DNA from 2 places in the Alteromonas sp. 14N.309.X.WAT.G.H12 genome. Region 2 is predicted to be linked to the other one. Evidence: predicted binding sites of a transcription regulator. Region 2 holds the regulator's gene; the other holds the start of a gene.
What was found. The regulator NrdR, encoded in region 2, represses ribonucleotide reductase genes. The targets are predictions, from matches to a motif close to AAACACNANATNTNGTGTTT.

Region 1 (6,241 bases), on a different contig from region 2:
TACACGCCACATCGATGATATCAATGCGGCGTGTTTTATCGTTTTTGCCCATTCGGGTAAACTAAATTATAACTCGAAGTCAGCGAAATCACCTTCACCAACGGATGAATCTATTTGACCCACGAGGTAGGAGCTTATCTCAGATTCCTGAGGTGCCACCTGGACGTTATCAGAGTTCAGATAGTTGTTCATCCATGGTAATGGATTACTTTTGACATCAAAGGGCGTGCCGAAGCCTATGGCGCTCATTCTTTGATTGGCAATATACTCAACGTATTGGCAAAGGATCTCTTTGTTCATGCCTATCATTGAGCCATTTTGGAATAAATATTCTGCCCACTCTTTTTCCTGCTCCACTGCATTAATGAAAATTTGGCGGGCTTCTTCATGGCATTCTTTTGCAATTTCTGCCATTTCCGGATCATCTTTTCCTTTGGCCCACAAATTTAATATGTGCTGTGTGGAAGACAGGTGCAGGTTTTCGTCCCGGGCAATCAAACGAATAATTTTAGCATTTCCTTCCATCAATTCACGCTCGGCGAATGCGAATGTACAGGCAAAGGAAACATAAAAACGAATGGCTTCTAAGGCATTCACTGAATTCATGCACAAATAGAGCTTTTTCTTGAGTACACGCATGCTGACTTCGTAAGTTTTACCTTCCACGGTATGAAACCCTTCGCCCTGGGTCTGCCAAAGCTGGGTATGGAAGATAAGATCATCATAATATTTTGAAATATCAGCGGCACGACGTTTAATTTGTTCATTAACAACAATATCTTCAAATATATTGCTAGGATCAGAGAACAAATTACGCAAAATGTGCGTGTACGAACGGGAATGAATGGTTTCAAAAAATGACCAGGTTTCTATCCATGTTTCCAATTCTGGCAACGAAACAATAGGTAGAAAAGCGATATTGGGGCTACGCCCTTGTACAGAATCTAAAAGCGTCTGGTATTTAAGATTCGAAATAAAAATGTGTTGCTCAGGCTCGGTGAGTTTTTGAAAGTCCACACGATCCCGAGTGACATCCACTTCTTCCGGACGCCAGAAAAAACTGATTTGCTTTTCTATCAGTTTTTCAAAAATAGCGTGTTTTTGTTGATCATAGCGAGCAACATTAACGGGATTACCGAAAAACATGGGTTCGATTAACGGATTAACACTTTTCTGGTTAAAAGTCGTGTATTTCATAACTGCTGAATCGCTCGATATACGGGTTATGGTAAGAGAGTTAAGACGGGAAAACCCCGTCTTAATGCACGGTTAAATTTTGCAGGCGCCGCCGGCACAATCATCGTCTTCTTCTATCACAGCGGTTTGTGCATCAGGCTGAGATTCCTGTACTTGTTTTACAGCCACTGAACTGCTGTCGGTGTTGCCGTCACGAGTATTATGGTAATACAGGGTTTTGACACCGAGTTTGTATGCTGTAAGCAGATCTTTAAGTAACAATTTCATTGGCACCTTACCACTTTCAAACTTGCCAGGATCGTAGCTGGTATTGGCCGAAATGGTTTGGTCGATGAATTTTTGCATGATGCCTACCAGTTGCAGGTAGCCATCATTGGACGGAATATCCCACAATAATTCATATTTGTCTTTTAACGATTCGTATTCGGGTACCACTTGTTTTAGTACGCCATCTTTGCTGGATTTAATACTAATATGCCCACGGGGTGGCTCTATGCCGTTTGTGGCATTGGATATTTGCGACGACGTTTCAGACGGCATCAACGCGGAAAGGGTGGAATTACGTAACCCGTATTGAAGAATGTCTTTACGTAGCCCTTCCCAATCCATATGCAAAGGTTCATCACATACTTTATCCAGATCCTTTTTATAGGTATCAATGGGAAGCAGGCCTTTTGCATAGGTTGTTTCGTTAAATTTAGGACATGCGCCTTTTTCTTTGGCCAGATTAACCGAGGCTTTCAGCAAGTGGTACTGCATCGCTTCAAAGGTTTTATGGATAAGAGAGTTCGCACTGAAGTCTGAATATTTCACCCCATTTTTTGCAAGATAGTAGGCAAAGTTAATCACACCTATACCTAGGGTTCTGCGATTCATGGTGGCATGATAGGCCGCGGGAACCGGATAATCCTGATAATCTAATAAACTATCTAAAGCACGCACGGCAAGATCTGAAAGCTCTTCAAATTCATCCAGTGAATTAATGGCCCCTAAGTTAAAGGCAGAAAGGGTACACAGTGCGATTTCCCCATTTTCGTCATTCACATGCTCGAGGGGTTTGGTGGGCAGGGCAATTTCCAAACATAAATTACTTTGTCTTACAGGAGCTACGGCAGGATCAAAGGGGCTATGGGTATTGCAGTGATCCACGTTTTGCAGATAAATACGGCCTGTGGAAGCCCGCTCTTGCATAAACAGGCTAAACAATTCCATGGCTTTAATACGTTTTTTACGAATACTTTCATCTTGTTCGTATTGCACATATAAGCGTTCAAATTTATCTTGATCGGCAAAGAATGCGTCGTATAACCCCGGCACGTCTGAGGGACTGAACAAGGTGATGTAATCGTCTTTCATCATGCGCTGATACATCAACTTGTTAAATTGCACACCGTAGTCGAGATGACGTACACGGTTTTCTTCCACACCACGGTTATTTTTTAGTACCAGCAGGGATTCGACTTCCATGTGCCAAAGGGGATAGAACAAGGTGGCTGCGCCGCCACGTACACCGCCTTGGGAACAGCTTTTTACAGCAGTCTGGAAGTATTTATAAAAAGGAATACAACCTGTGTGGAAGGCTTCACCGCCGCGAATTGGGCTGCCTAGTGCTCTGATGCGCCCCGCATTGACACCAATACCCGCCCGTTGACTCACGTATTTTACAATGGCACTGGCAGTGGCGTTGATGGAATCAAGGCTATCACCGGTTTCGATAAGTACGCAGGAGCTGAATTGACGAGTAGGGGTACGCACACCGGCCATGATTGGCGTAGGTAATGACAACTTAAAGGTTGATACGGCATCATAAAAACGACGTATATACCCAAGGCGGTCAGCTTTGTCGTAATCGGCAAACAAACAAGCCGCGACCAATACATATAAAAACTGTGCACTTTCGTAGATGTCACCGGTGACCCGGTTTTGAACCAGATATTTACCTTCTAGTTGTTTCACCGCCGCATAGCTGAACGTCATGTCGCGCCAATGATCGATGAATTTGTCCATTTCATTGAATTCTTCTTCAGTGAAATCAGACAACAGGTGCTCATCGTATTTGCCTGCCGCTACCATTTTTTGCACATGGGCATAAAGAGTAGGCGGTTCGAATTGGCCGTAGGCTTTTTTACGTAGATGAAAGATAGCGAGTCGGGCGGCTAAATACTGATAATCAGGAGCCTCTGTAGAGATTAAATCTGCGGCAGATTTAATGAGCGTTTCGTGAATTTCACCGGTTTTTATGCCGTCGTAAAATTGAATTTGTGCTTTGATCTCTACTTGGGAAACAGAAACATTACTGAGTCCTTCTGCTGCCCATGTAATCACTTTGTGGATTTTATCCAAATCAATGACTTCTTTTTCGCCATTGCGTTTGGTGACATACAGGTTGTTTTTCATTCGTGTTGGCCGTTAGTTTGTTAGCGCATGAAGCTTGGGTTAAAACCCTATTCATCGTTTTTGATAGAAATTGCAGCGATATTTAGTCTTGTCGCAAACAGGATCTCGAATATTCATCGAGGGATCCCATTTAAGGTCGTGTCGGTGGTATCGCTACCACCGAAGACTCAACACAAGATAGTGAGGTTTGACCCATATTGCAACTCAATATCTGGTGTTAAAATGCCCACTTAAACCGACTTTCATTTTAGGTTAGTAACAACTCACCTAGTAAGGGTCGGCTAAGCAAAGATCGGACAAATGCAACCGTTTTATTTGGGTTAATATTGGCGACAAAACTTTTTTACTTGCAATTTTTGGGTCGTTCATAAATACGACATGTAGGCTAAAAGGTATCCACTAACACTACATGTTGTGATTTTAGGCGGTTTTTTGCGTATGGATAATATAGTTAACATCGATATTTTTATCGGATAGGTAAAATTGTCGAGTTAACAGATCCATGTGCAATCCGGTGGCGTGACAAACCGCCAGATCATTTTGATCTGTCATCGCCATCAGTTCTGAGGGTTTAATGAAGCGTCCATGTTGATGGGTGCCGCGGGGGACCAGATTCAGAATGTATTCTGCGCCGACAATGCCCATCAACCAAGACTTGATATTTCTGTTTAGGGTAGAAAAGAAAACATGGCCGCCGGGTTTAACCAGTCGCGCACAGGCTTGAACAATTGAAGAAGGGTCGGGTACGTGTTCCAGCATTTCCATACAGGTGACCACATCAAATGATGCGGCATGTTCAGAGGCAAAGTCTTCCGCAGCTACACAGTGATAATCCACCGCCACACCGGATTCCAAACTGTGAAGTTTTGCCACTTCTAATGAGGCCTCGGCTAAGTCGATACCGGTAACGTTGGCGCCCATTTTCGCCATGGATTCTGTCAGGATCCCGCCACCGCAGCCTACATCAAGCACCTGCTTATCAAACAAACCCTCGCAGTGTTGCTGAACATAATCCAGTCGCAAGGGGTTAATTAGGTGTAAGGGTTTAAATTCACTTTCTGTATCCCACCATCGTGAGGCTAAGTCACTGAATTTGCTGATTTCCTCGTGATCCACGTTTGACATAGGCTTTGTTTTTATCCTGCTAACAGAAAAATATTGGCTAAAGATACATGATATGACACAAAAAAGGGATGTTTCTGCGCCTTGAAGGGTTTATTTGAGTGAAAATTAATCGCTTGATATTCACTAAGGTAAAGACCCCTGATTAAGCGCTACATTAATTTTTCATCCGGTGATACACTTACAGATTACTTGTACACCCCATAATATAAGAAAGCGGTGATATGATAGGCTTTTGTAAGTTTATTGTAGTCAATACGCTGATAATCTGAATCAAGGGACATAGCAGTTTATGACTGATAACGCTAAAGAAATTCTCCCCGTTAATATAGAGGAAGAACTCAAGAATTCTTATCTCGATTATGCGATGAGCGTTATTGTCGGGCGCGCGTTGCCTGACGTAAGAGACGGTCTCAAACCCGTACACCGTCGCGTTTTATTTGCGATGAACGAACTTAAGAACGATTTCAATAAGCCTTATAAAAAATCCGCACGTGTGGTGGGTGACGTTATAGGTAAGTATCACCCACACGGTGATAGCGCAGTGTACGACACCATTGTACGAATGGCGCAACCCTTTTCTTTGCGTTACATGTTGGTAGATGGCCAGGGTAACTTTGGCTCGGTGGATGGAGATTCCGCTGCCGCAATGCGTTATACCGAAGTGCGTATGGCAAAAATTGCCCACGAATTATTGGCTGATCTGGAAAAAGAAACCGTAGATTTTGTACCTAACTATGACGGTACAGAGCACATTCCCGATGTTCTCCCAACCAAAGTCCCTAATTTATTAGTGAATGGTTCCTCCGGTATTGCTGTGGGGATGGCGACCAATATTCCGCCGCATAATCTGACAGAGGTTATCAACGGATGTATTGCGTTAATTGAAGATCCGTCCATCACCATTGACGATATTATGCAATATATCCCAGGGCCGGATTTCCCCACTGCCGCGATGATCAGCGGACGTAAGGGGATTGACGATGCTTACCGTACTGGCCGGGGAAAAATTTATTTACGTGCAAAAGCGGAAATAGAAACCGACGCCAATGGCAAAGAAACCATCGTCGTTAACGAAATTCCATACCAGGTGAACAAAGCGCGGTTGATTGAAAAAATCGCCGAACTGGTAAAAGAAAAACGCATCGAAGGCATTTCTGCATTACGTGATGAATCGGACAAAGACGGCATGCGCATTGTTGTCGAAGTCAAACGTAACGAATCTGCCGAAGTGTTATTAAACCATTTGTATGCCAATACCCAGTTACAAACGGTATTTGGTATCAACATGGTGGCATTAGATAACAACCAGCCTAAGGTATTTAACCTTAAAGAAATGCTGGAAGCCTTTATCCTTCACCGTCGTGAAGTGGTTACGCGGCGTACGGTTTTTGAATTGCGAAAAGCCCGGGATCGAGCCCATATCTTAGAAGGGTTGGCCATTGCGCTAACCAATATTGATCCTATCATCGAATTAATTAAAGCGTCGCCCAGCCCGGCTGAAGCGAAAAAGGGCTTGGTTTCC
Region 2 (6,241 bases):
GGTTTACTCCTCTGGTCAGCCGGCGATGACAAATCGTGAATGGCGCAAAGTGACCATTCGTACCAAACAAATTGATGACCTATTCAGTCGCGTAAAAGCGTTGGAAAAACGTTAGTTTTATCTTTGTTATAACCCAAAGTGCTAACAGATGAATGTCGCATGTGGCTTGATGGGGCATTCAGTTTGTTGCCATGCCCACCTCCGATCACTAAGGATTACCAATAAACCAGTATACATGTGGTCTAAAATGACTAGAATATGCGTTTTTATTACAGCTATCCCTCAATGCAGTGAAAGGAGCCTCCATGTTACCTCGCGAAATGACGATTGCCGACTTTGATCCAGAACTGGCCACGGCTATGGCCAACGAAAATGTGCGTCAGGAACATCATATTGAACTGATTGCATCCGAAAACTATTGTAGCCCCCGCGTTATGGAGGCCCAAGGCTCACAATTAACCAATAAGTACGCCGAAGGTTATCCGGGCAAGCGTTATTACGGCGGCTGTGAGCATGTTGATGTGGTTGAACAACTGGCCATTGATCGTGCCAAAGCCTTGTTTGATGCTGATTATGCCAATGTACAACCGCATTCTGGATCGCAGGCCAATGCTGCCGCATTCATGGCGCTGATTGATGCCGGTGATACCGTATTGGGTATGAGCCTGTCGGAAGGTGGACATCTTACTCACGGTTCTCACGTGAACTTTTCGGGTAAAACTTATCATGCGGTTCAATACGGACTTGATGAGAACACCGGCGAAATTGATTATGCACAAGTCGAAGCTTTAGCACTTGAGCACAAACCTAAAATGATCATTGGTGGTTTTTCTGCTTATTCCAAAGTGGTTGATTGGGCGAAATTCCGTGAAATCGCCGATAATGTGGGTGCATACCTTTTAGTTGATATGGCACACGTAGCGGGCCTTATCGCCGCCGGTGTTTATCCTAGCCCGTTGCCTTACGCACACGTGGTGACTACCACTACACATAAAACCTTAGCGGGTCCTCGTGGTGGACTTATCTTGTCATCGTGCGGCGATGAAACTATCTACAAAAAGCTCAATAGCTCTGTCTTCCCAGGCAATCAGGGTGGACCTTTGTGTCATGTTATTGCAGCGAAAGCCGTCGCCTTTAAAGAAGCATTACAAGATGATTTTAAAATCTATCAACAGCAGGTGGTGAAAAACGCCCAAGCAATGGTTGATGTGGTGTTGAGTCGTGGTTATAACGTGGTTTCCGGTGGCACAGAAAATCACCTGTTTTTGCTGGATCTTATCGATAAGGATATTACCGGTAAAGATGCGGATGCGGCGCTAGGCAGAGCGAATATAACCGTGAACAAAAACTCGGTACCTAAAGATCCCCGTTCACCTTTTGTTACCAGTGGTTTGCGTATTGGTAGCCCTGCGATTACCCGCCGTGGCTTTAAAGAAGAGCAGGCGAAACAAGTTGCTACATGGATTTGCGATATACTCGATAATATGGGTGATGAGAGTGTCGTTGAACGGGTACAAAAAGAAGTGGTTACTTTGTGTGAGTCGTTCCCTGTTTACGGTTAAACTACCCTACATTGTATAAACTGCTTAATGCCGTTAGCGCAGGGTAAACCTGCCTGACGGCTTTGTTAGTTAAAAGGCCTGTTATGTTTTGTCCATTTTGCTCTGAACAAGAAACCAAAGTTATTGATTCACGACTTGTCGCTGAAGGGCATCAGGTTCGACGACGACGTGAATGTATGGTTTGCCATGAACGTTTTACCACGTTTGAAAGTGCAGAGTTGGTTATGCCTCGGGTTATTAAACGAGATGGCTCACGGGAGCCGTTTAACGAGGATAAATTACGGGCAGGGCTTCAACGGGCATTGGAAAAACGGCCAGTGAGTACCGAACGGGTGGAAGAAGTGATCCTGTCCTTAAAGTCTGAACTACGGGCTACTGGTGAACGAGAAGTTTCCAGCGAATTTTTAGGGAATCTTATTATGAATGCCTTAAAAGAATTGGATAAAGTGGCCTATGTGCGGTTTGCTTCCGTTTATCGTTCGTTTGAAGATATAAAAGAATTTGGTGAGGAAATAGCCCGCCTAGGAGACTAAAACGTCATGGCTGCAACGCAAGATTTCCCGACCGCATTAGATTATCAATGGATGGCTGAAGCACTACGGCTTGCCAAAAATGGCGAATATACCACCACCCCGAATCCACGGGTGGGGTGTGTTATTACCGATGCAAATCATAAAAAAGTGGGTCAAGGTTTTCATGTTCAAGCCGGCAGTCCCCATGCGGAAGTTCACGCATTGCGAGAAGCCGGTAGCAGCGCAAAAGGGGGAACTGCCTATGTCACCCTCGAACCCTGTAGTCATTACGGACGCACCCCACCTTGCGCAGAGGCCCTCATAACAGCGGGGATTGCCCGTGTTGTGGTGGCAATGACCGATCCTAACCCCCAAGTGAGTGGCCGCGGGCTAACGTTATTGCGGGAAGCTGGCGTGACCGTTGTCAGTGGCGTGCTTGAACAGCAAGCAATGGCCTTAAACCGAGGCTTTGTGAAACGGATGCTCACCGGAAAACCCTGGGTAACGGTAAAACTGGGGATTAGCTTAGACGGTAAAATTGCCCTTGCTAACGGCCAGAGTCAGTGGATCACCAGTGCCGCAGCGAGACGAGATGTGCAACGTCATCGGGCCCGCAGTTGCGCCATTCTCACCGGCAGCGGCACAGCACGGGCCGACAATCCAAGTTTGCTTGTGCGCGAAAATGAAGCTAAGTTGCCCGCTTATCCGCTGGCGACTATTCGACAGCCGTTACGGGTGGTTATCGACAGCAAAAATCAGTTAGATTCCAACTTATCGCTGTTTACCGACGGCCATAAAACATTAAAAGTATGCGCTCAGGGCAGGGGACCTGACACCGAAAGAACCGCTGCGGTTTCTCTACAAGGTGAACGGGTGAACCTTTCTGAGGTGATGACCTTACTGGGTGAACGGCAGATAAACGATCTTTGGGTAGAAGCCGGTCCAGGTCTGGCGGGGGCGCTTTTTCGAGCCGATGAGGTGGATGAGCTTATTGTTTATCAGGCGCCGAAATTGCTGGGCGATAAAGCCCAGAGTATGCTCATTTTCGATGAATTTACCCGTTTGAGTGACACGCCAGCGCTGCAATTAACGGATCTTCGCCAAATTGGCCCAGATATAAAGATGACGTACCGAGTGGGTAACAACACAAATTAAGAGGCAAAACATGTTTACGGGGATTATTCAGGCATTAGGCAAAATTAAGTCAATGGTACACCGGGGTGAAGATATCCGATTAACGGTGTCGTCTGAAAAACTTGATATGTCCGATGTAGCGTTAGGCGACAGTATCGCCACCAATGGCGTCTGTTTGACGGTCACTGATATTGGCGATGATTTTTATTGTGCCGATGTGTCAGCGGAAACCCTGCGTTATACCGGTTTTGCTCATTATAAAACCGGTAGTGTCGTTAATCTTGAGAAGGCTATGCGCCCCACAGACCGATTCGGAGGACACATTGTTTCGGGACATGTGGATGGTGTGGGTGAGGTAGTAAACATTGTTAAGCACTCGGATTATATTGAAATCTGGATTTCTGCCCCCACTGAATTGGCTAAGTATATCGCCCATAAGGGCAGTATTACGGTAGATGGCGTCAGTCTTACCGTTAACGATGTGCAAGGTCGGCAATTTATGCTTTGGATCATTCCGCATACCTTGCAGGAAACGGTTATCGGTCACTATAAAGCCGGTACCTTGGTAAACCTTGAAGTTGACGTCGTCGCCCGTTATTTAGAACGATTAATGCTGGGTGACAAAGCAGCTAACAATAATACGAAAACCGACATCAGTATGGCTTTTCTTGCTGAAAACGGCTTTCTTAAAAGATAACCCTACAAAAGTGAAATTATGGCATTTAATACCACAGCAGAGTTAATAGAGGATATTCGTCAGGGTAAAATGGTTATTCTGATGGATGATGAAGATCGGGAAAACGAAGGTGATATCATCATGGCGGCACAGTTTGTGACGCCAGAAGCCATTAATTTTATGGTCACCCATGCCCGCGGTTTAGTTTGCCTTCCTATGACACAAGAGCGATGTCAGCGATTAAACTTGCCACTGATGGTGGATAACAATGGGGCGCAGTTCTCAACCAATTTCACGGTTTCCATTGAAGCGGCTAAAGGAGTAACCACCGGTATTTCTGCCGCCGATCGGGCAACAACCATACTTGCTGCTGTGGCACCGGATGCCGTTGCGTCAGACATTGTTCAGCCAGGTCATATTTTTCCTCTGATTGCGAAAGAGGGAGGCGTATTAAATCGTGCAGGTCATACGGAAGCAAGCGTGGATCTTGCGCGTTTAGCAGGTGCTGAACCTGCCGCTGTCATTGTAGAAGTTCTGAATGAAGATGGCTCCATGGCCCGAAGACCGGAACTGGAGCGTTTTGCAAAAAAACACAATATAAAAATTGGTACTATTGCCGATTTAATTGAATACAGAAATTTAAACGAAACCACCATCGAAAAAGTTGGCCAGTGCGTTTTGCCTACAGAGTATGGTGAATTCGAGTTACATACCTTTAGAGATGTAATTGATAACCAACTACATTATGCCTTGAAAAAAGGTGAGATTAGTGCCTCCGAACCCACCCTGGTGCGAGTACATTTACACAATACCCTTAGTGACTTGTTGGGCTCGACACGGGCGATTAATCGCACCATGACCTTATCACAAGGGATGCAGCGTATTGCTGAGGATGGTGGCGTGCTGGTGGTTCTGGGCAAAGAGGAAGACATCGCCGGTCAGGTGCGTCGCTTCGCCGCCGAAGATCGGGGTGAACAGCCCGAAGGGAAGACCTGGTCTGGATCGTCTCGTACCGTGGGTGTAGGCAGTCAAATTCTGGCCACACTAGGGGTTAAACGCATGCGTTTGTTAAGCAAGCCAGTGAAGTATCATGCGTTATCGGGTTTTGGGTTGGAAGTAGTAGAATATATTCATCAGTAAGGTGGTATCTTAAGGGCGACTTTGGTCGTAATAACATTCGATACCGTTTACGCGCGGTTATGCTATACTGCGCGCCGTTTTTTCATTGGGGTAAGCAAGCATGCAGGTAATTGAAGGTAATATTCGGGCAACGGGCAAAAAATTCGCCATCGTTGTATCGCGGTTTAACAGTTTTGTTGTTGAGAGTTTACTTGAAGGTGCCCTCGATACCTTGGAACGTCACGGAGAAGTCAGCGAAACTGATATTACTTTGGTTCGCGTACCAGGTGCTTATGAATTACCTGTGGCGGCAAAAAAAGTGGCAGAAAAAGGTAAATTTGATGCCATTATCGCGTTAGGGGCCGTTATTCGAGGCGGAACGCCGCATTTTGATTTTGTTGCAGGTGAATGTAACAAAGGCTTGGCGCAGGTTTCTTTGGAGTTTGGTATTCCGGTTTCGTTTGGTGTGATAACCACGGATTCTATTGAGCAGGCCATTGAGCGCTCAGGTACAAAAGCCGGAAATAAAGGTGCAGAAGCAGCCCTCGGTGCACTTGAAATGGTGAATGTTGTTGCTTCACTTAACGATCTTTGATCGGAGGCAAACGTGAAAGTATCAGCAAGACATAAAGCAAGAGAACTTGCTTTGCAGGGAATTTACTCCTGGCAAATGAGCAAGAACGACATTGAGCAAGTAGAGCTTACTCTTGCAACCAGCAACGACATGCAGAAAGTCGACATGGTGTATTTCCAAGCGCTGCTTCGCGGTGTTGCCGAACAGGTAGAAACGCTGGATGTTAAGATAAAACCTTATCTTGGACGCTTACCAGAAGAGCTTGATCCCATAGAAAAAGCCATTTTGCGCATCGCCACCTTTGAGCTGACTGAGCGAATGGATGTCCCTTTTCGGGTAATCATTAATGAATCTATTGAGCTGGCGAAATCTTTTGGCGCAGAAGAAAGCCACAAGTTTATTAACGGCGCCCTTGATAAAGCGGTAAAAACACTACGTCAGAACGAACGTTAAGCTGTCTTGTGAACGCTTTTTTCGTCGCTACATTTAAGTGAACTAAACGGTAAAACGTGAAAGAATTTGATCTTATCGGCCGCTATTTCAAAGATGGTGGTCATCAACGTAAAGACGTACTGGTTGGCATTGGCGATGATTGCGCCATCACTGCCATGCCGGTAAATCAACAACTGGCCATTACCACAGATACATTGGTGTCAGGTGTTCA

Region 1: a site for NrdR is predicted at 3,795-3,814, ahead of nrdA (class 1a ribonucleoside-diphosphate reductase subunit alpha). Genes of this name have one in related genera too.

Annotation. Positions count from the first base shown of each region.
Region 1 covers NZ_JBAHZB010000075.1:10,220-16,460, reverse strand. The annotation lists gene yfaE (class I ribonucleotide reductase maintenance protein YfaE) at 1-52, opposite strand, end outside; gene nrdB (class Ia ribonucleoside-diphosphate reductase subunit beta) at 67-1,197, opposite strand; gene nrdA (class 1a ribonucleoside-diphosphate reductase subunit alpha) at 1,270-3,594, opposite strand; gene ubiG (bifunctional 2-polyprenyl-6-hydroxyphenol methylase/3-demethylubiquinol 3-O-methyltransferase UbiG) at 4,015-4,719, opposite strand; gene gyrA (DNA topoisomerase (ATP-hydrolyzing) subunit A) at 5,009-6,241, shown strand, end outside.
Region 2 covers NZ_JBAHZB010000092.1:2,838-9,078, forward strand. The annotation lists gene lpxD (UDP-3-O-(3-hydroxymyristoyl)glucosamine N-acyltransferase) at 1-115, shown strand, start outside; gene glyA (serine hydroxymethyltransferase) at 306-1,562, shown strand; gene nrdR (transcriptional regulator NrdR) at 1,646-2,095, shown strand; gene ribD (bifunctional diaminohydroxyphosphoribosylaminopyrimidine deaminase/5-amino-6-(5-phosphoribosylamino)uracil reductase RibD) at 2,102-3,229, shown strand; gene V5298_RS16530 (riboflavin synthase) at 3,240-3,905, shown strand; gene ribBA (bifunctional 3,4-dihydroxy-2-butanone-4-phosphate synthase/GTP cyclohydrolase II) at 3,924-5,024, shown strand; gene ribE (6,7-dimethyl-8-ribityllumazine synthase) at 5,125-5,598, shown strand; gene nusB (transcription antitermination factor NusB) at 5,611-6,030, shown strand; gene thiL (thiamine-phosphate kinase) at 6,087-6,241, shown strand, end outside.